DNA from 3 places in the Streptomyces sp. NPDC048001 genome. Region 1 is predicted to be linked to each of the others. Evidence: riboswitches for the same ligand, from Rfam matches in the RefSeq annotation. Region 1 holds a riboswitch; each other region holds the start of a gene.

Region 1 (5,955 bases):
CCGGGGCCCGGGCGCACGCCGGAGCGCGGCGCGCCCCCCGCCCGGGCGGGGCCCTTCTTCGTCACGACCGCCACGGGTTTCCCTCCGCCTGTCGAACACACCGGGCGGAACCGTCCCGACCCTGACCTGGAAAGCAACGCTAGACCAGACGGAGGGGCAGGCGATTGCTAGTTCTGCCTCCCAGGCGTAGTTTTGGGGCAGGATCTGCCAAGGAGTACCTCATGGACGCCGTCGATCTCCAGATCGTCCACGCGCTGCAGGCGGACGGGCGCCTGTCGAACCAGGACCTCGCCGACCGGGTGCGGCTGTCCCCCTCGCCCTGTCTGCGGCGGGTACGCCGCCTGGAGGAGTCCGGCCTGATCAGCGGCTACACCGCGATGGTGGACCAGGTCGCCTTCGGCCTCCCGATCACGGTGTTCGTCCGGGTCCGGCTGGAGCGCCACACGGCCGAGGCCGTCAACGTCTTCGAGGAGCACGTCGGGCTCATCGAGCACATCCAGGACTGCTATCTGATGGCGGGCAGCAGCGACTACCTGCTCAGGGTCGTCATCGAGAGCCTGGAGGCCTACGAGGTCCTGGTGCGCACCCGGATCCACGCCATCCCCGGTATCGCCTCGATCGAGTCGAGCTTCGCCTTCGGCAGCGTGAAGCAGTCCCGGGTGTTCCCCCGGCCGGACCTCCCGGCCCACCCCGCGCCCGGCACCCGCGGGCGGTGAGCGGCGCCCGCCGGGACCGCGGCGGCCGCACCCCGTCCCGCAGGAGTGCCTGCCGGAGGCGGTCCGCAGCGCCGCCTCCCACCGCGGGACCAGAACGCCCGGGCCCCGGGGAGCCCTTGAGTCCCGGGCCCCGCCACCCGGCTGTCGGCGCCGGCCTCTACTGTCACTGTCCATGCTGACGGACACGAACAACCTGATCACGCTCGCGGCCGATCCGAGCGGCGGCACCCTCGGCCTCGAACTGCCCCCCGGGAGGCTGGTGGACGAGACGTACCAGGGGCAGTGGCCGTATCCGCTGCTGTGGCTGGCGGACACCCGCGCGGAGCCCGGGCAGTGGTCGGCGCAGGGGCCCGCGCTGCGCGCGGCGGATCTGGTCCCGGTGCTGGTGGACGTCGGCGGCCCGGCGGGCGGTCCGGAGAAGTGGGACCTGCTGTGCGGGAACCTGTCCTACCCGGAGGACCTCGGTGCCGATGAGGTGCTGGGCTATCTCTGGGGGGAGGTCCGGGAGAAGCGGGCCCGCAGGGAGGCCGGGGTACCCGGGCCGGGCGGGACGGCGGCCCCCTTCGACGTGCCGTGGCCGGGGCTCGCCCCCGCGGCCGGGCCGGGGGACGACCCCGACGCCCTGGCGGCCCGGACCGCCGACGCCCTGGCCGGTGCGGGCTCCTGGCTGCGGGACCCGCGTGCCGCCCTGGTGTCCGCGGAGTGCAACGCGGACATCCCCGCGGCCTGCGGCTGGTCGGGCTCCCTGAGCCACGAGGACGACCCCGGCGCCCTCAGCGCCGTCCTGCGCAGCTGGGGGGAGCGCTTCGGCACCCGGGTCGTCGCGCTCGGCGCGGACCACCTCGTCCTCTCGGTCGCCGCGCCGCCGACCACCGAGGCCCATGCCGAGGCCGTGGCCGCCGAGCACGCCGCCTTCTGCCCGGACGACCTCGTCCGCAGCGGCCACACCACGCTGCGCGACCACGCCGTCCACGAGATCCTCGGGCGGCGGACCTGGGTCCACCGCTGGGACTCCTGAGCCGACCACTGAGGCTGAGGTGCGCCGCCCGTCGGCAACGGGCGGGGGCCGCGCGCTCGTCCGCCGTGCCGGGCGGGGCCGCGGCGCCGGGCGGTGGCACGGGCCGGCCCGTGCCGCCCGGAGGATCGCCCGCCGGGACGGACGGGACAGCCCGTAGAGTGTGCCCTGCAGCTGGTTCGCCCCGTCCGCCAGGCGGGATGCGTCGCAAGAGGGAACCCGGTGGGAATCCGGGACTGCCCCGCAGCGGTGAGTGGGAACGAACGCCGTCTCACGCACTGGGCCCGTAGGAAGGGGCCCGGGAAGCGACGGCCACTAGGCGGCCCGCAGGCGCCCCGGCGTCCGCAGGCCGGGCCCGCGAGTCCGAAGACCTGCCGCTGCCCGTGCCCGACGACGCGCACGGAGATCCCGGGACCTCGAGGGCGGGTCGGCGGCAGGGGCCTTCCGCGCCCATCGCCCCTTCGCGTCCGCGCCCCCTTCCGGGATCGCCGACCCGGCCCGCGGAGGCGAGGTGCGTGACCGCGCACACCACCGTGTCCGGGTACCCCCGCCCCGGGGACGGGGGCGAGACCCGCCCCGGCCCCTCGAAACACCGGGCGGCGGCCGCCTGCACGGTCGGCGACCGCCCGCCTCGTACGGAGCTGACGACATGAACACCGGCACCACCGTCGGCGAACGGGCCCACAAGGCACCGGCCGACTCCCGTGTCACCCTCGCCACCATCATGAGCGAGCACGACACCAACCTCTACGGGACCATCCACGGCGGCGTGGTGATGAAGCTGATCGACGACGCGGCCGCGGCGTCGGCGGGCCGCCATGCCGACGGCCCGGCCGTCACGGTCTCGGTGGACCGGATGACCTTCCTCTCCCCCGCGCGCGCCGGTGACCTGCTGACCGTCCACGCGGAGCTGGAGCGCGCGGGCCGCACCTCGATGACGGTGGCCGTCCGCGTATCGGCGGAGCGCTGGAACGCCACGACCACTCCCCCCACCGAGGTGGCCACCGCCCGGCTGACCTTCGTGGCCGTCGACGAGCAGGGCCGCCCGCGGGCCGTGCCGGGGCTGGCGGCGCCGGAAAACCCGGCGTAGGCACCGCACGGGGCGGCGCGAGGACTCGCGGCGCCGTCCCGTGCCGTCGGGGCACCGGCGCCGGTGGGCGCCGCACGCTCCCCCGGTCAAGGCCGCCACACCGGCCCGCCGTACAGGGCCGAAACCCGACGTGCGCCGCACGGACCGCTTCTATGATCGGCCGCGCACCCGGCCCCTCGTCCGTGGCCCGCGGCCGCCTGCCGTACGGCCCCGCGGCGGGGATCCCGCCGGGCGCCCCGGCACCGGCCTGCCGGGACGGCACCAGCACCACCGCGACGCAGGACCTTCGCACGGCGCGGGGCGGCAACCGGAAGGCGGGGACGGCACGTGGGCCCGCCGACGCTGCGCCCGTGCCACGTGGCCGGGTGGTCGGGGCCCCGCCCCGCGGCGGCTACCCCCAGATGTCCTCGACCCACTCGGGGTGGTCTATGAAGGGGTTCCGGTTGCCCTGGATGGCGAATATCCGGTCATTGCGGGTCTGCTCGAAGGCGTCGGGCGGGTCCTGCAGGTTCCACTGGCGCAGCACGGACAGGCGGCCCATGAACGGGGAACTGCCGTTGCCCACCTGGTCGTTGGCTTCGAGGTCGGCGTAGCCGTCGCCGCCCTCGTAGCGCACGGTCATATAGAGGATCATCCGCGCGACGTCGCCCTTGACGGCGTCGCGGGGCTCGAAGCTGTCGGAGTCCCGGTAGCAGTCGCCCGCCTCGGCGACCGGTGAACCGCCCTCGTCGAAGTCCAGGTTGCCGCGGGCGGAGTTGACGGAGACGTCGGTGGGACGCAGGTGGTGGATGTCGGTGCCGGGCCCCTTCGAGGTGCCGAAGTCGCCGTGGGACTTGGCCCAGACGTGCTCGCGGTTCCAGTCGTCGGCGCCGCCGCCGTTGGTGTTCTTCGCCTGGGACCGGCCGGAGTAGAGCAGAAGGACGTTGTCCGGGTCGGCCGGGTCCTCGTCGGTGGTCTTCAGTGCGTCCCAGACCTGGGAGTAGGACAGCACGGTCTGCTCGCTGATCGTCGTGTGCAAGGCCGCCTTGAGGGCGGTGCCGGTCTTGCCCAGGGCGTCCTCGTAGTAGGTGCCTTCCCAGGATCCGGCGGCGGTCCCGGCGGCCGGGGACGCGGCGCGCGGGGCGGCGGTGGCGGATGCCGCGACGGGGACGGCCGTCGCGGCGGCGGCCACGCACGCGACGACGGGAAGCAGCCACGGGCGGCGTGTGCGGTGAGCGGACATGAGTGGGGGTGCCCTCTCCGTTCGGGCGGGCAGAAGCCCCGGCCCGGCGCTCGGGCGGGTTGCGGTGCACTGCCCGGCAGGTGGGTGCGGAACATTGGTTCCAAGCCAGAGCAGCTTGACATGATCAAGTCATGTTCGAGTGGACAGTACGTGCCGATCACGTGCCGAGGGCGTGAAGAGCACCTCGCGTGCGACGGCCGGACGTACACCCGGCACGGCGCCCGCCGGGCCGGGGCGGCGCCCGACGTCCCTCAGTCGGTCCCCCGGAAGATGTGCCGGTCCGGGGCGTCCACGTCCTCCCCCGCCAGCAGGGCCGGCCGCAGCGGGCGCCCGGGGAGCGCGCGCGGCGGCCCGGCCGGGCGGGCGCCCGGGGGCGGTGCCACGGGGTCGCGGTCGAGCACGAGCTTCTCCATGGTGCCTCCCGTCGTCATACGGCCGCCGCCTCGACCGGGCGCCGCGGCGGCGCCGCGGCGCGTGCGAGGAGGCACTCCTCCAGGAACCCGCAGACCCGCAGGTGGTACGTGCGGGCCGCCCAGCCGAGGCTGATGTTGTGCCCCGCGTCCGGCTGGTGGTCGACGCGGACCGGAGCGGACGTGAACGGCGCGGTCAGATCCGCCACGGCCGCGGCGTCGCACCGCCACCACTGCTCCTGCTCCGCGAAGGTGAAGCGGACGGGGACCTTCACCCGGGCGGCCAGGTGCGGGTGGAGCACCGGCCACCGGGGGCCCTCGGCCGCCTCGCTCTCCGGGACCGGCGCGATCAGGGCCCGGCCCAGCCGGAAGGCGTCCGGCGGGTAGAGGCGCAGGGCGCCCCAGTGCCTGCGCCACTCGCCCTGCCGCCCCGGGCCCGGCAGTTGGTGCGGGGCGACCGCGAGGCGGCTCCCGAGCCCGGAGACGTCCATGCCGATCAGGGCGTCCCCGAGCACGTCGGAGGCCGCCAGGGCGAGCTTGCCCCCGAAGCTGTGGGCGACCAGGAACACCCCGGCGCCGGTGTCGTGCCGCGCCGAGAAGCCGGCCAGCGCGGCGCCGAGCACCACGGCCGCCTCCTCGACGGCCAGGCCGCGGGGAAGCGGTAGGGCGGAGCTGCCGTATCCGGGCCGGTCGACGGCGAGCACCGTGTAGCCGAGCTGGGCCCCCAGGGTGAGGAGGGAGAGTCCGGGGCGGGCCCGGTTGTCGAAGTAGCCTGCGCGCATGCCTCCGCCGTGCAGGGCCACGAGCACCGCGCGCGGCGCCGCGCCCACCGGCTCGGCGAGCAGGGCGGAGAGGCTGAGGCCGTCGGCCTCCAGGGTGGTCGCGCGGACCCGCGGTGCGGGGGCGGCGCGGCCGGTGGCGGGCAGCTGGGCCATCGGATGGGGACTCCTTCCGTGCGGACGGATGGCGGGGCGGCGCGGCGGAGCCGCGGGCCGGGGTCCGGTTCAGCCCCTGCCGCGCGGCGAGCCCCGCCAGCCGCGGGGGTCGCGGTGCGGTGCCGTTCGCTCCGGGCGGCGCCAGCCCGCCGTGCGGGGGCCCGCGGCGCCGTCCTCCCGGCGGGGGCCAGCCGGCTCCGCGAGCCGGCTCAGCAGCACCGCGGTCAGGGCGGCGAGGTCGGCCGCGGTGGGCCGCCCGCGCACGATGCGCACGGCGGCCGCGTCCTGCGCCGCGGCCGGTGTGCCCGCCGTCGGCGCCTCCGTACCGGGCGCGCTCACTGGGGCGGGTTGCCGTGCTTGCGCGACGGCAGGTCGGCGTGCTTGTTGCGGAGCATCGCGAGGGACCGGATGATGGTCTGCCGGGTCCGGCGCGGGTCGATGACGTCGTCCACGAGCCCGCGCTCGGCCGCGTAGTAGGGATGCATCAGCTCGACCTGGTACTCCTTGATCTTCTGCTGACGGACCGCCTCCGGGTCGTCGGCGTCGGCGATCTCGCGCCGGAAGATG
Region 2 (5,955 bases), on a different contig from region 1:
AGATCCTCTACAACGTGGTCTTCCTGACCGCCGCGACGACCACCGTCTCCCGCCGGGTGCGCAGCCAGGTCAGCCGCAAGCTCGGCCGCCAGGCCGGACCGGCGGAGGAGGAGGGGTGAGGCCCCCGACCTCGGTGCCGGGACCTTCGGGCCGCGGTCGCGCCGGGTGCCGCCGTTGCGGCCGCGGCCCGTCCCGGGGATCCTGGCACCCGTCGGCGGTGCCCCGCCGGGCCGGCGTCCGCACCGCGGCGCGAGCGCCCGCGGCACCCGCCGGCGCGCAGGGCGCCGGAGTTCGTTCCGCCTCCCCGCACGGGGCACCGCCCCGGCGGGGAGCACATCGGCGAGGCCGCCAGGAGGAATGCGTTGAGGATGCTCATCAATGTGCCGGAGACGGTGGTCCCGGACGCCCTCAGGGGGATGGCCGCCGCCCACCCCGAGCTCGCCGTCGACGTGGACAACCGGGTGATCGTGCGCGGCGACGCCCCGGTGGCGGGGAAGGTCGCCCTGGTCTCCGGCGGGGGCTCGGGCCACGAGCCGCTGCACGGGGGCTTCGTGGGGCCGGGGATGCTCGACGCCGCCTGCCCCGGCGAGGTCTTCACCAGCCCCGTTCCGGACCAGATGGTGCGGGCCGCCGCCGCGGTCGACAGCGGCGAGGGCGTGCTGTTCGTCGTCAAGAACTACACGGGCGACGTGCTGAACTTCGCGATGGCCGCCGAACTGGCCGAGGACGAGGGGGTGCGGCTGGCGACGGTCCTCGTCGACGACGACGTGGCCGTGACCGACAGCCTCTACACCGCCGGGCGCCGGGGCACCGGCGCCACGCTGCTGGTGGAGAAGATCGCCGGGGCGCTGGCCGAGGAGGGCGCCCCGCTGGAGCGGGTGGAGGCGGTGGCCCGGAAGGTCAACTCCTCGTCCCGCAGCTTCGGGGTGGCGCTCAGCGCCTGCAGCACGCCCGCCAAGGGCGGCCCCACCTTCGACCTCCCGGCGGGCGAGCTGGAGCTGGGCGTCGGCATCCACGGCGAACCGGGCCGCGAGCGGCGGCCGATGATGACCTCCGGGGAGATCGCGGACTTCGCGGTGGAGGCCGTCCTGGACGACCTGCAGCCCACCGGTCCGGTGCTGGCGCTGGTCAACGGCATGGGCGCCACCCCCCTGCTGGAGCTGTACGGCTTCAACGCGGAGGTGCAGCGGGTGCTGGGCAGCCGCGGGGTGCCCGCCGTCCGCACCCTCGTCGGCAGCTATGTGACCTCGCTGGACATGGCGGGCTGCTCGGTGACGCTCTGCCAGGCGGACGAGGAGCTGCTGCGCCTGTGGGACGCCCCGGTGGCCACCCCGGCCCTGCGCTGGGGCCGCTGACGCCCCGCCGGGCCCGCCCGGCACCTGGAACCGCCCCGCACACAGCGGACCGACCACCCGGACACCCATGAGCCCGAACCCCGAGGGAGCGCCCGTGCTCGACACCGAGTTCTTCCGCCGCTGGCTGTCGGCAGCCGCCGCGGCCGTGGACCGCGAGGCCGACCGGCTGACCGAGCTGGACGCGGCGATCGGGGACGCGGACCACGGCACCAACCTCAGACGCGGCTTCGCCGCGGTGACCGCGGCCCTTCAGGAGGCGGCACCCGCGACCCCGGGCGCGGTGCTGGTACTGGCGGGAGGCCGGCTGATCTCCTCCGTCGGCGGGGCCTCGGGCCCGCTGTACGGGACGCTGCTGCGCAGCGCGGGCAAGTCGCTGGGCCCGGCGGGCGAGGTCTCCCCCGAGCAGTTCGCGAAGGCGCTGCAGGAGGGGGTCGCGGCCGTGTCCCGCCTGGGGGGCGCGGTGCCCGGGGACAAGACGATGATCGACGCGCTGGAGCCCGCCGCGCAGGCGCTGGCCGAGGACCCCGAGGGGTTCGCCTCGGCGGGTTCCGCGGCGGCCGGCGGCGCCCTGGCGACGGTGCCGCTGAGGGCCCGCAAGGGGCGGGCGAGCTATCTGGGCGAGCGGAGCATCGGCCACCAGGACCCCGGGGCGACATCGTCGGCGCTGCTGGTCGCGGCGCTGGCCGAGACCGCCGCCCGGGGGGCGTCGTGAACGGCGGGACGGCCGCGGGCGGCGGCACCGCGCGGGTGGGCGTCGTGCTCGTCTCGCACAGCGCCCGGGTCGCGGAGTCGGTGGCGGAACTGGCCTCGGAGCTGGCGGGCGGCGGGGCGCAGGGCGCTCCCGTCGCCGCGGCGGGCGGCGGGCCCGACGGCGGCACCGGCACCAGCGCCGAGCTGATCGCCGCCGCGGCCCGCTCGGTCGACGCGGGGGCGGGCGTGGCGGTCCTGGCCGACCTGGGCAGTGCCGTGCTCACGGTCAAGGCCCTGCTCGCCGAGGGCGGCGAACTGCCCCCCGGCACCCGCCTGGTGGACGCGCCGTTCGTGGAGGGCGCGGTGGCGGCCGTGGTCACCGCCTCGGCCGGAGGCGACCTGGACGCGGTGGCGGCGGCGGCCGGGGAGGCGTACGGCTACCGCAAGGAGTGAGGGCGCGGGCGGGGGTCCGCGCGCCGGTGGGTGCACCGGTGCGTGCCTTGTGGTGGCGGCGGCCGGGGGACTAGTGTCACGGGGCCTTGGTGTACGGGAAACCGGTGCGGTACCGGTGCGGCCCTCGCCACTGTGATCGGGAGTCCGGCTCCACCCCCTTCGGGGAGCCACTGGGCGCCGCGGGAGACCGCGGTGCCTGGGAAGGCGGAGCCGGGCGGTTCGCCGTGCCCGGAAGAGTCCTTCCGGGCACCTTCCCGTCAGCCAGGAGACCGGCCAGGGCGCGTTGTCCATCCACGAGGTGCTGGAGAGGGTCTCCCAACCATGCATATAGCCGAGGGGTATCTCCCCCCGCTGCACGCCGTCGCCTGGGGCGCGGCGTCCGCGCCCTTCGTCGTCCACGGCGTCCGCGCACTGTCCCGCGAGGTCAGGGCCCACCCCGAGTCGACCCTGCTGCTCGGGGCGTCCGGTGCGTTCACCTTCGTCCTGTCCGCGCTGAAGATCCCTTCCGTGACGGGCAGTTGCTCCCATCCCACCGGAACGGGCCTGGGCGCGATCCTGTTCAGACCACCGGTGATGGCGGTCCTCGGAACGATCACCCTGCTGTTCCAGGCGCTGCTGCTGGCGCACGGCGGGCTCACCACGCTCGGCGCCAACGTCTTCTCCATGGCGGTGGTCGGGCCCTGGGCCGGGTACGCGGTGTTCCGGCTGCTGCGGCGCTGGGACGTGCCGCTGATGGTGAGCGTGTTCTTCGCCGCCTTCGTCGCCGACCTGTCCACGTACTGCGTCACCTCCGTGCAGCTGGCGCTGGCCTTCCCGGACCCGGGCACCGGAGTCGCCGGCTCGCTGGCCAAGTTCGCGGGCATCTTCGCCGTCACGCAGCTCCCGCTGGCGGTCAGCGAGGGCCTGCTCACGGTGCTGGTGATGCGGCTGCTCGTGAAGTCCAGCAAGGGCGATCTGACCCGGCTCGGCGTGCTGGTGTCCGGCGGCCGTGCAGCACACAAGGAGGCCGCGGCCCGATGAACCGGAACACGAAGATCAACGCGCTGCTCGTCCTCGCCGTGCTGGCGCTCGCGGTGCTCCCCCTCGCCCTGGGCCTCGGGGACCACAAGGAGGAGCCGTTCGCCGGTGCGGACGGCCAGGCCGAGGCCGCCATCACCGAGCTGGAGCCGGACTACGAACCCTGGTTCTCCCCGCTGTACGAGCCGCCCTCCGGGGAGATCGAGTCGGGGCTCTTCTCGCTCCAGGCCGCCCTCGGCGCCGGTGTCCTCGCCTACTACTTCGGCGTCCACCGCGGCCGCCGCCAGGGCGAGGCCAGGGCACGGGCGGCGCAGCCCTCCGACGACGCCGCCGGGACCGCAGAGAGCGGCTGAGACGTGCTGCCGATCGACGCTGCGGCGCACAGCAGCCGCTGGCGCCGCCGCCATCCGGCCGAGAAGGCCCTGCTCGGCCTGGGGTTGACCGTCTCGGCGGTGTGCCTGCCGCCCTGGCCCGGCGCCGTGCTGGTGGCGGGTGCCACGCTCGCCGTGCTCCTCGGACCCGCGGGCGTGCCCCCGCGTCAGCTGTGGCGGGCGTTCCGCATCCCGCTGGGCTTCTGCGTCACCGGGGCGGTCCCGCTGCTGTTCGCCGTGGGCGGGCCGGCCGGGCTGGTGTCCCTGGCGCCGGAGGGACCCGCCGACGCGGGCAGGCTGCTGCTGCGGACCTCGGCGGCCTCCCTCGGGGTGCTGCTGTTCGCGTTCACCACCCCGCTGTCGGACGTCCTGCCCCGGCTGGTGCGGGCGGGCGTCCCGGCGCCCGTCGTGGACGTGGCCCTGGTGATGTACCGGATCAGCTTCCTGCTGCTGGACGCGGTGCACCAGGTGAGGCAGGCCCAGGCGGCGCGGCTGGGGCACACCAGCCGCGCCGCCGTGTGGCGGTCGCTCGCCGGACTGGGCGCGACCGCGTTCGTCCGGGCCTTCGACCGCGCCGAGCGGCTCCAGAACGGGCTCGCCGGCCGCGGCTACGACGGCACACTGCGGGTGCTGGTGCCGGGCGCCGCTCCCTCCCGGCCCTTCCTCTGCGGGGTGGCCGCGCTGCTCGCGGGCATCGTGCTCGCGACCCTCCTGCTCGAAAGGTACGCCCTGTGATCGTCCGGCTCCATGACGCCCGCTTCGCCTACCAGGACGGGCCCCCGGTCCTCGACGGCGTGTCGCTCGCGCTGCCCGAGGGCAGGGCCACGGCCCTGCTCGGGCGCAACGGAGGCGGCAAGACCACCCTGCTGCGGCTGCTGAGCGGCGGACTGCGGCCGACGGCCGGCCGGCTGCTGCTCCGCGGCGAGCCGGTCGCCTACGACCGGGCGGGGCTGACGCGGCTGCGCACCACGGTGCAACTGGTCGTGCAGGACCCGGACGACCAGCTGTTCGCCGCCTCGGTCGAGCAGGACGTCTCCTTCGGGCCGATGAACCTCGGGCTTCCCGAGGACGCCGTCCGCGCCCGGGTGGACGAGGCGCTTCAGGCCCTGGACATCACGGGCCTGCGCGACCGGCCGACCCATCTGCTCTCGTACGGGCAGCGCAAGCGGGCCGCGATCGCGGGCGCGGTCGCGATGCGCCCGAGCGTGCTGGTGCTCGACGAGCCGACGGCCGGGCTCGACCCGCACGGGCAGGAACGGCTGCTGGACCTCCTCGGCCGCCTCCGGGACGGCGGGACGACGGTGGTGATGGCCACCCACGACGTCGACCTGGCGCTGCGCTGGGCCGACGACGCGGCCGTCCTCGCCCCGGACGGGCTGCACACCGGTCCCGCGGCCCGGCTGCTGACCGACCAGGGCCTGCTGGACGCGGCACGGCTGCGGCGGCCGTGGGGCGCGGCGGTGAGCGCGGTGCTGCGGGCCCACGGCCTCCTGGCGGAGGGCGACCCCGGTCCGCGGACCGCCGAGGACCTGGCGCGCTGGCTTCCGGCCGCGACCTGAGGCCGTGCCGCCGCACGGCGGCACGGTGTCGGCGCACGGCGGCACGGTGTCGGCGGCGTGTCGGCGGCGCGCAGGAGGCGGGTGCGACGGTGGGGCCTTCCGCGGCGGACCGGCCGCCGCGCAGGACGCCCGAGGAGGGCCCGTGTCCCCGTCGACGCCCGTCAGGTACATCCGTGTCGCCGCCGCCCGGCGGCTCACCCCGCACATGCGGCGCGTCACCTTCCACGCCCCGTCGCTCGGCGAGCTGCCGGCCCCCGGCCCCGACCGGCAGGTGAAGCTGTTCTTCCCGCGCGCGGGGCGCGGAACGCCCGTCCTGCCCGAGGCCCCCGCGGACGGCGACGTGATGCGCTGGTACGCGGCGTACACGGCCCTGCCCGAGGAGGAGCGCCCCTGGATGCGCAGCTACACCCTGCGCGCCCACCGGCCGGGGGCGCGGGAGATCGACGTCGACTTCGTGCTGCACCGGGACGCCGGACCCGCGACACGCTGGGCGGCGGCAGCGGGCGCCGG
Region 3 (5,955 bases), on a different contig from region 1:
GCAGGTGGCGCCGCCCGCGCCCGGACTGAGCGACCGGCGGGTGGAGATCACCGGGCCGCCCGACCGCCGGACGGCCGTCGACGCGCTCACCTCGGGTGCGCAGGTGTGGATGGCGGACTTCGAGGACGCCACCGCCCCCACCTGGAACAACATCGTCGGTGGTCAGCTCGCCCTGCTCGACGCGATCGAAGGCCGCATCGACTTCGGCACGGCGGACGGCACGGAGCACCACCTGGGCGACCGGGTCGCCACCCTCATGGTCCGCCCGCGCGGCTGGCACCTCGACGAGGCGCACCTGGAGTACGACGGCGCCCCCGTGCCCGCCGCCCTCGTCGACTTCGGCCTGTACTTCTTCCACTGCGCCCGGCGCCAGATCGACGCGGGCCGGGGTCCGTACTTCTACCTGCCGAAGCTGGAGAACCGCTACGAGGCGCGGCTGTGGAACGACGTCTTCGTCCTCGCGCAGGAGCTGCTCGGCATCCCGCGCGGCACGGTCCGGGCGACCGTCCTCATCGAGACGATCACCGCCGCCTTCGAGATGGAGGAGATCCTCTACGAGCTGCGCGAGCACAGCGCCGGTCTCAACGCCGGTCGCTGGGACTACCTGTTCAGCCTGATCAAGACGTTCGGTCACCGCACGGACTTCCTCCTGCCGGACCGGGCGAAGGTGACGATGGCCGCCCCGTTCATGCGGGCCTACACCGAACTCCTCGTCCGCACCTGCCACAAGCGCGGCGCCCACGCCATCGGCGGGATGGCCGCCCAGGTGCCGCAGAAGGACCCGGCCGCCGACGCAGCGGCGCTCGCCACGGTCCGTCTGGACAAGGAGCGCGAGGCCGAGGACGGCTTCGACGGCTCCTGGGTCGCCCACCCGGCGCTGGTGCGGGTGTGCCGGGAGGTCTTCGACGGCGTCCTCGGCGACCGGCCCCACCAGCTCGACCGCACCCGCGGGGACGTGGAGGCAGCGCCCGCCGACCTGCTGTCGGTGCGCAGGATCAGCGGCCCGCCGACGCCCGAGGGCGTGCGCACCAACGTCGCGGTCGCACTGCGGTACTTCTCCGCCTGGCTCCGCGGCCGGGGCGCGGTCGCCGTGGACGGGCTGATGGAGGACGCGGCGACCGCCGAGATCGCGCGTGTGCAGATCTGGCAGTGGCTGCGGCACCGGGTGATCGGCAGGGAGGAGGTGCTCGGCATCCTCGACGACGAACTCGCCGCCCTCGGTGCCGCGTACCCGTGGGCTCCGCTCGACGAGGTCCGCGGGCTGTTCGAGCGGACGGCGCTGGGCGGCGAACTGCCGCTGTTCTTCACCCCCGAGGCCTACACGGAGCACCTGGTGCGGCGGACGGGGGCGGGGGCGTGAGCGGGGACATCCGGCGCGTCGGCGTGGTCGGCGGCGGACAGATGGGGGCAGGCATCGCGGAGGTCTGCGCGCGGGCGGGGCTGGACACGGTGGTGTGCGAGGTGGACGCCACCGCCGCCCGCGCCGCGCGGGACCGGGTGGTGGCCTCGCTCGACCGGGCGGTCCGGCGGGGCAAGGCCGAGGAGGCGGACGCCCGGGACGCGCTCGCCCGGATGGTCTTCACCGGCACCCTCGACGACCTCGCGGACCGGCAGCTCGTCGTCGAGGCGGTGGTGGAGAACCCGGCGGCCAAGACCGAGGTGTTCGCGGCGCTGGACAAGATCGTCGAGGATCCGGGCGCGGTGCTGGCGACCAACACCTCCTCCCTGCCGGTCATGCGGCTCGGGATGGCGACCGGGCGCGCCGACCGGGTGGTGGGGCTGCACTTCTTCAACCCGGTCCCGGTGCTGCCGCTGGTCGAGGTCGTCGGCTCCCTGCACACCTCCCCCGGGACGATCGCCGCCGTGCGGGACTTCGCCACCGGCACACTCGGCAGGACGGTGATCCGCTCCCAGGACCGGTCGGGCTTCGTCGTCAACGCGCTGCTCGTCCCGTACCTGCTGTCCGCCGTCCGGATGGCGGAGTCGGGCTTCGCGACCGCGGCCGACATCGACGCGGGCATGGAGCTGGGCTGCGCCCATCCCATGGGGCCACTGAAGCTCGCCGACCTGATCGGCCTGGACACCGTCGCCTCGATCGCACGGTCCCTGTACGAGGAGTTCCGCGAGCCGCTCTACGCGCCGCCGCCGCTGCTGCAGCGCATGGTCGAGGCGGGGCTCCTCGGCCGGAAGAGCGGGCGGGGGTTCCACACCTACGACCGGGGCCGACCGCCCGGTCCGGACGCGGGCTGAGGGGCCCGCACCGCCCGCCGGGGTGAGGGTCCCGGGGGCGGCAGAGGGCGGGAGGCGCGGATGCCGCGCTTCCCGCCCCGCGGCGGGTGCGGGCGGCGCCCGGCTCCCGTCCCCGGCAGGGGCCGGGGCGGTGCCCGCGTGAGACGGATCCCATCCGGATGACGGACACCTGCGTACGTTCCAATGCGACTACCCGTAGGCTTCCCGGTGCAGCTGGTTCGCCCCGTCCGCCAGGCGGGATGCGTCGTAAGAGGGAACCCGGTGGGAATCCGGGACTGCCCCGCAGCGGTGAGCGGGAACGACCGCCGTCATACGCACTGGGCCCGAAGGGCCTGGGAAGCGACGGCCAGTAGGTGTCCTCCCCCGGGAGGGCGAGCCCGCGAGTCCGAAGACCTGCCGACTGCCCGCGTGCGACCCGCTCGCGCGCGGAATCCCGGTGACCTCGAGGGCGGGTCGGCGATCACACCAGGCGGTCGACCGCGTCTTGCCGCGCGGGATCGTTCCCGTCCGGTCCGCCGTTCCTTCGCGCTCTCGTCCCGTCTCCGGGATCTCAGGGATTCATCTCGCGAAGGAGATCTCCGTGACAGCGAAGTCCGCAGCCGCGGCAGCACGGCCCACCGTGTACGGCTACCCCCGCCAGGGGCGGAACCGGGAACTGAAGAAGGCGATCGAGGGCTACTGGAAGGGCCGCGTCACCGCCGACGCCCTCCGTGGCACGGCCGCCGAGCTGCGCCGGGAGAACTGGCGGCAGCTCGCCGACGCCGGCGTCCACGAGGTGCCGACCGGCGACTTCTCGTACTACGACCACGTCCTGGACACCACCGTCATGGTCGGCGCGATCCCCGAGCGCCACCGCACCGCCGTCGCGGCCGACGCCCTGGACGGCTACTTCGCCATGGCCCGCGGCACGCAGGAGGTGGCGCCGCTGGAGATGACCAAGTGGTTCGACACCAACTACCACTACCTGGTGCCCGAGCTGGGACCGGACACCGCGTTCGCGGCGGACCCGGCCAAGCAGGTCGGCGAGGTGAAGGAGGCGCTGGCCCTCGGTCTCGCGGCCCGACCGGTCCTCGTCGGACCCGTGACCTACCTCCTGCTGTCCAAGCCCGCCCCCGGCGTCCCCGCCGGCTTCGACCCGCTGACCCTGCTGGACCGGCTGCTGCCCGTCTACGCCGAGGTGCTGGCCGACCTGCGCGCGGCGGGCGCCGAGTGGGTGCAGCTCGACGAGCCCGCGCTCGTGCAGGACCGCACCCCGGCCGAGCTGAACGCGGCCGAACGCGCCTACCGCGAGCTGGGCTCTCTCATTGACCGGCCCCGGCTGCTGGTCGCCTCGTACTTCGACCGGCTCGGCGAGACGCTGCCCCTGCTCGCCAAGGCCCCGGTCGAGGGTCTCGCCCTGGACTTCACCGGGGCCGCCGCCGCCAACCTGGACGCGCTCGCCGCCGCGGGCGGGCTGCCGGGCAAGCGCCTGGTCGCCGGCGTCGTCAACGGCCGGAACGTCTGGGTCAACGACCTCACCGCGTCCCTGTCCACGCTCGGCACCCTGCTGGGTCTGGCCGACCGGGTCGACGTGGCCGCCTCCTGCTCACTGCTCCACGTGCCCCTGGACGCGGCGGCCGAGCGGGACATCGACCCGCAGCTCCTGCGCTGGCTGGCCTTCGCCCGGCAGAAGACCGCCGAGATCGCCACCCTCGCCAAGGGCCTGTCCCAGGGGACCGGCGCCATCGCCGCCGAGCTGGCCGCCAACCGCGCCGACCTCGCCGCCCGCGCCGACTCCCCCGTCACCCGCGACCCCGCCGTGCGGGCCCGTGCCGCTGCGGTGACCGAGGCCGACGCACGCCGCTCCCAGCCGTACGCCGAGCGCACCGCCGCCCAGCGTGCCCACCTCGGCCTGCCGCTGCTGCCGACCACCACCATCGGCTCCTTCCCGCAGACCGCGGAACTGCGCACCGCCCGCGCCGAGCTGCGTGCCGGCCGCATCGGCCCGGCCGGGTACGAGGAGCGCATCAGGGCGGAGATCCAGGAGGTGATCGCCTTCCAGGAGAAGAGCGGTCTGGACGTCCTGGTGCACGGCGAGCCCGAGCGCAACGACATGGTCCAGTACTTCGCCGAGCAGCTCACGGGCTATCTCGCCACGCAGCACGGCTGGGTCCAGTCCTACGGCACCCGCTACGTCCGCCCGCCGATCCTCGCGGGCGACATCTCGCGGCCCGAGCCGATGACGGTCCGTTGGACGACGTACGCCCAGTCCCTCACGGACCGGCCCGTGAAGGGCATGCTCACCGGTCCGGTCACCATGCTGGCCTGGTCCTTCGTCCGGGACGACCAGCCGCTCGGCGACACCGCGCGCCAGGTCGCGCTCGCCCTGCGCGACGAGGTGGACGACCTGGAGGCGGCGGGGAGCTCGGTGATCCAGGTCGACGAGCCGGCGCTGCGCGAGACCCTCCCGCTGCGGGCCGCCGACCGGGCCGCCTATCTGGCGTGGGCTACCGAGGCGTTCCGGCTGAGCACCAGCGGGGTCCGCCCGGACACGCAGATCCACACCCACATGTGCTACGCCGAGTTCGGGGACGTCGTCCAGGCCATCGACGACCTCGACGCGGACGTCATCAGCCTGGAGGCCGCCCGCTCCCGTATGCAGGTGGCCCGCGAGCTGGCCTCGCACGGCTACCCGCGCGAGGCGGGCCCCGGCGTGTACGACATCCACTCCCCGCGCGTCCCGAGCGCCGAGGAGGCCGCCGGGCTGCTGCGCACGGGGCTGGAGGCCATCCCCGCCGAGCGGCTGTGGGTCAACCCGGACTGCGGCCTGAAGACCCGCGGGTGGCCGGAGACGCGGTCCTCGCTGGAGAACCTGGTCGCCGCCGCCCGCACCGTCCGCGGTGAGCTCGCGACGTCCTGACCCTCTCCTCGGTCTGCCGGGGCCGGGGCGCGGCTGCGCCCCGGCCCCGCGGTAGGCCGCGGATGACCCGGGAGCAGGTGCCGGCCGCCCCGGACCCGGTGCCCGGCACCGCCCGCCGGCCCGGCCCGTCGTACGGGGCCGGCGGGCGGACCTGGGCGCTGCGGGCGGGCTGTTCGGCGAGGTGCCGTGCGGAAGAGGTTCTCGGCGTACCCGAGGCCGCGGTCCGCGGGGTCCGGCCCCCGACGGGGGCGGTGGTCCACCACCGTGGGCAGTCTGGCCGGCGGGGCCGGCACCCGCTTCCCCCGGTCACGCGCCCCTGCGGCCGGCCTGCCGTGCGCGGTGGCGGCCTTCGGCGCCCCGGTCGGCAGTTGCCCCGTCAGATGCGCTGCGTCCAGGGGGCCTCGGGGTGCGGTGCCGCGGTCCGGCCGCCACCGTGCGCGGACGCCGGCCGGGTGGGCTGCGGGCTGCGGGCTGCGTCAGCCGCCGGAGGGTGCGGATCCGGTCGTGCCGAGAGGGACCGGCACGGGGGCGCAGCAGCCGCCCTCGCCGGCCGTCTCGCCGGTCTCGGGCTGGTCGAAGAGGCCGGAGCCTCCGCAGACGCCGGTCTCGGGGAGGGCGAGTTCGACGCGTCCGGCGGCCTCGTGGTCGCCGGCGAGGGCGGCGGCCACGGAGCGGACCTGCTCGTAGCCGGTGAGGGCGAGGAAGGTCGGAGCGCGCCCGTAGGACTTCATGCCGACCAGGTAGACGCCGGACTCGGCGTGCGAGAGCTCCTTCACGCCGTGCGGGTAGACGGTGCCGCAGGAGTG

The links. Region 1 has a riboswitch for cobalamin ahead of ACGF15_RS11740 (acyl-CoA thioesterase). Riboswitches for the same ligand answer to the same signal wherever they lie in the genome.
Region 2: linked by a shared signal. The riboswitch ahead of ACGF15_RS08075 (energy-coupling factor ABC transporter permease) and the one ahead of ACGF15_RS11740 (acyl-CoA thioesterase) in region 1 are both predicted to bind cobalamin.
Region 3: linked by a shared signal. The riboswitch ahead of metE (5-methyltetrahydropteroyltriglutamate--homocysteine S-methyltransferase) and the one ahead of ACGF15_RS11740 (acyl-CoA thioesterase) in region 1 are both predicted to bind cobalamin.

What each region holds. Positions count from the first base shown of each region.
Region 1 covers NZ_JBIDBN010000005.1:296,272-302,226, reverse strand. Annotated here, with positions in the region: gene ACGF15_RS11755 (DMT family transporter) at 1-74, opposite strand, end outside; gene ACGF15_RS11750 (Lrp/AsnC family transcriptional regulator) at 222-716, shown strand; gene ACGF15_RS11745 (DUF4253 domain-containing protein) at 889-1,734, shown strand; cobalamin riboswitch at 1,890-2,125, shown strand; gene ACGF15_RS11740 (acyl-CoA thioesterase) at 2,381-2,821, shown strand; gene ACGF15_RS11735 (endonuclease I family protein) at 3,213-4,043, opposite strand; gene ACGF15_RS11730 (hypothetical protein) at 4,295-4,474, opposite strand; gene ACGF15_RS11725 (alpha/beta hydrolase) at 4,471-5,388, opposite strand; gene ACGF15_RS11720 (acyl-CoA carboxylase epsilon subunit) at 5,458-5,727, opposite strand; gene ACGF15_RS11715 (acyl-CoA carboxylase subunit beta) at 5,724-5,955, opposite strand, start outside.
Region 2 covers NZ_JBIDBN010000003.1:340,554-346,508, forward strand. Annotated here, with positions in the region: gene ACGF15_RS08055 (ion channel) at 1-119, shown strand, start outside; gene dhaK (dihydroxyacetone kinase subunit DhaK) at 363-1,355, shown strand; gene dhaL (dihydroxyacetone kinase subunit DhaL) at 1,423-2,067, shown strand; gene ACGF15_RS08070 (PTS fructose transporter subunit IIA) at 2,064-2,498, shown strand; cobalamin riboswitch at 2,569-2,791, shown strand; gene ACGF15_RS08075 (energy-coupling factor ABC transporter permease) at 2,820-3,518, shown strand; gene ACGF15_RS08080 (energy-coupling factor ABC transporter substrate-binding protein) at 3,515-3,868, shown strand; gene cbiQ (cobalt ECF transporter T component CbiQ) at 3,872-4,621, shown strand; gene ACGF15_RS08090 (ATP-binding cassette domain-containing protein) at 4,618-5,445, shown strand; gene ACGF15_RS08095 (siderophore-interacting protein) at 5,588-5,955, shown strand, end outside.
Region 3 covers NZ_JBIDBN010000022.1:44,375-50,329, forward strand. Annotated here, with positions in the region: gene aceB (malate synthase A) at 1-1,360, shown strand, start outside; gene ACGF15_RS28690 (3-hydroxybutyryl-CoA dehydrogenase) at 1,357-2,250, shown strand; cobalamin riboswitch at 2,448-2,666, shown strand; gene metE (5-methyltetrahydropteroyltriglutamate--homocysteine S-methyltransferase) at 2,831-5,149, shown strand; gene ACGF15_RS28700 (NAD(P)-binding domain-containing protein) at 5,626-5,955, opposite strand, start outside.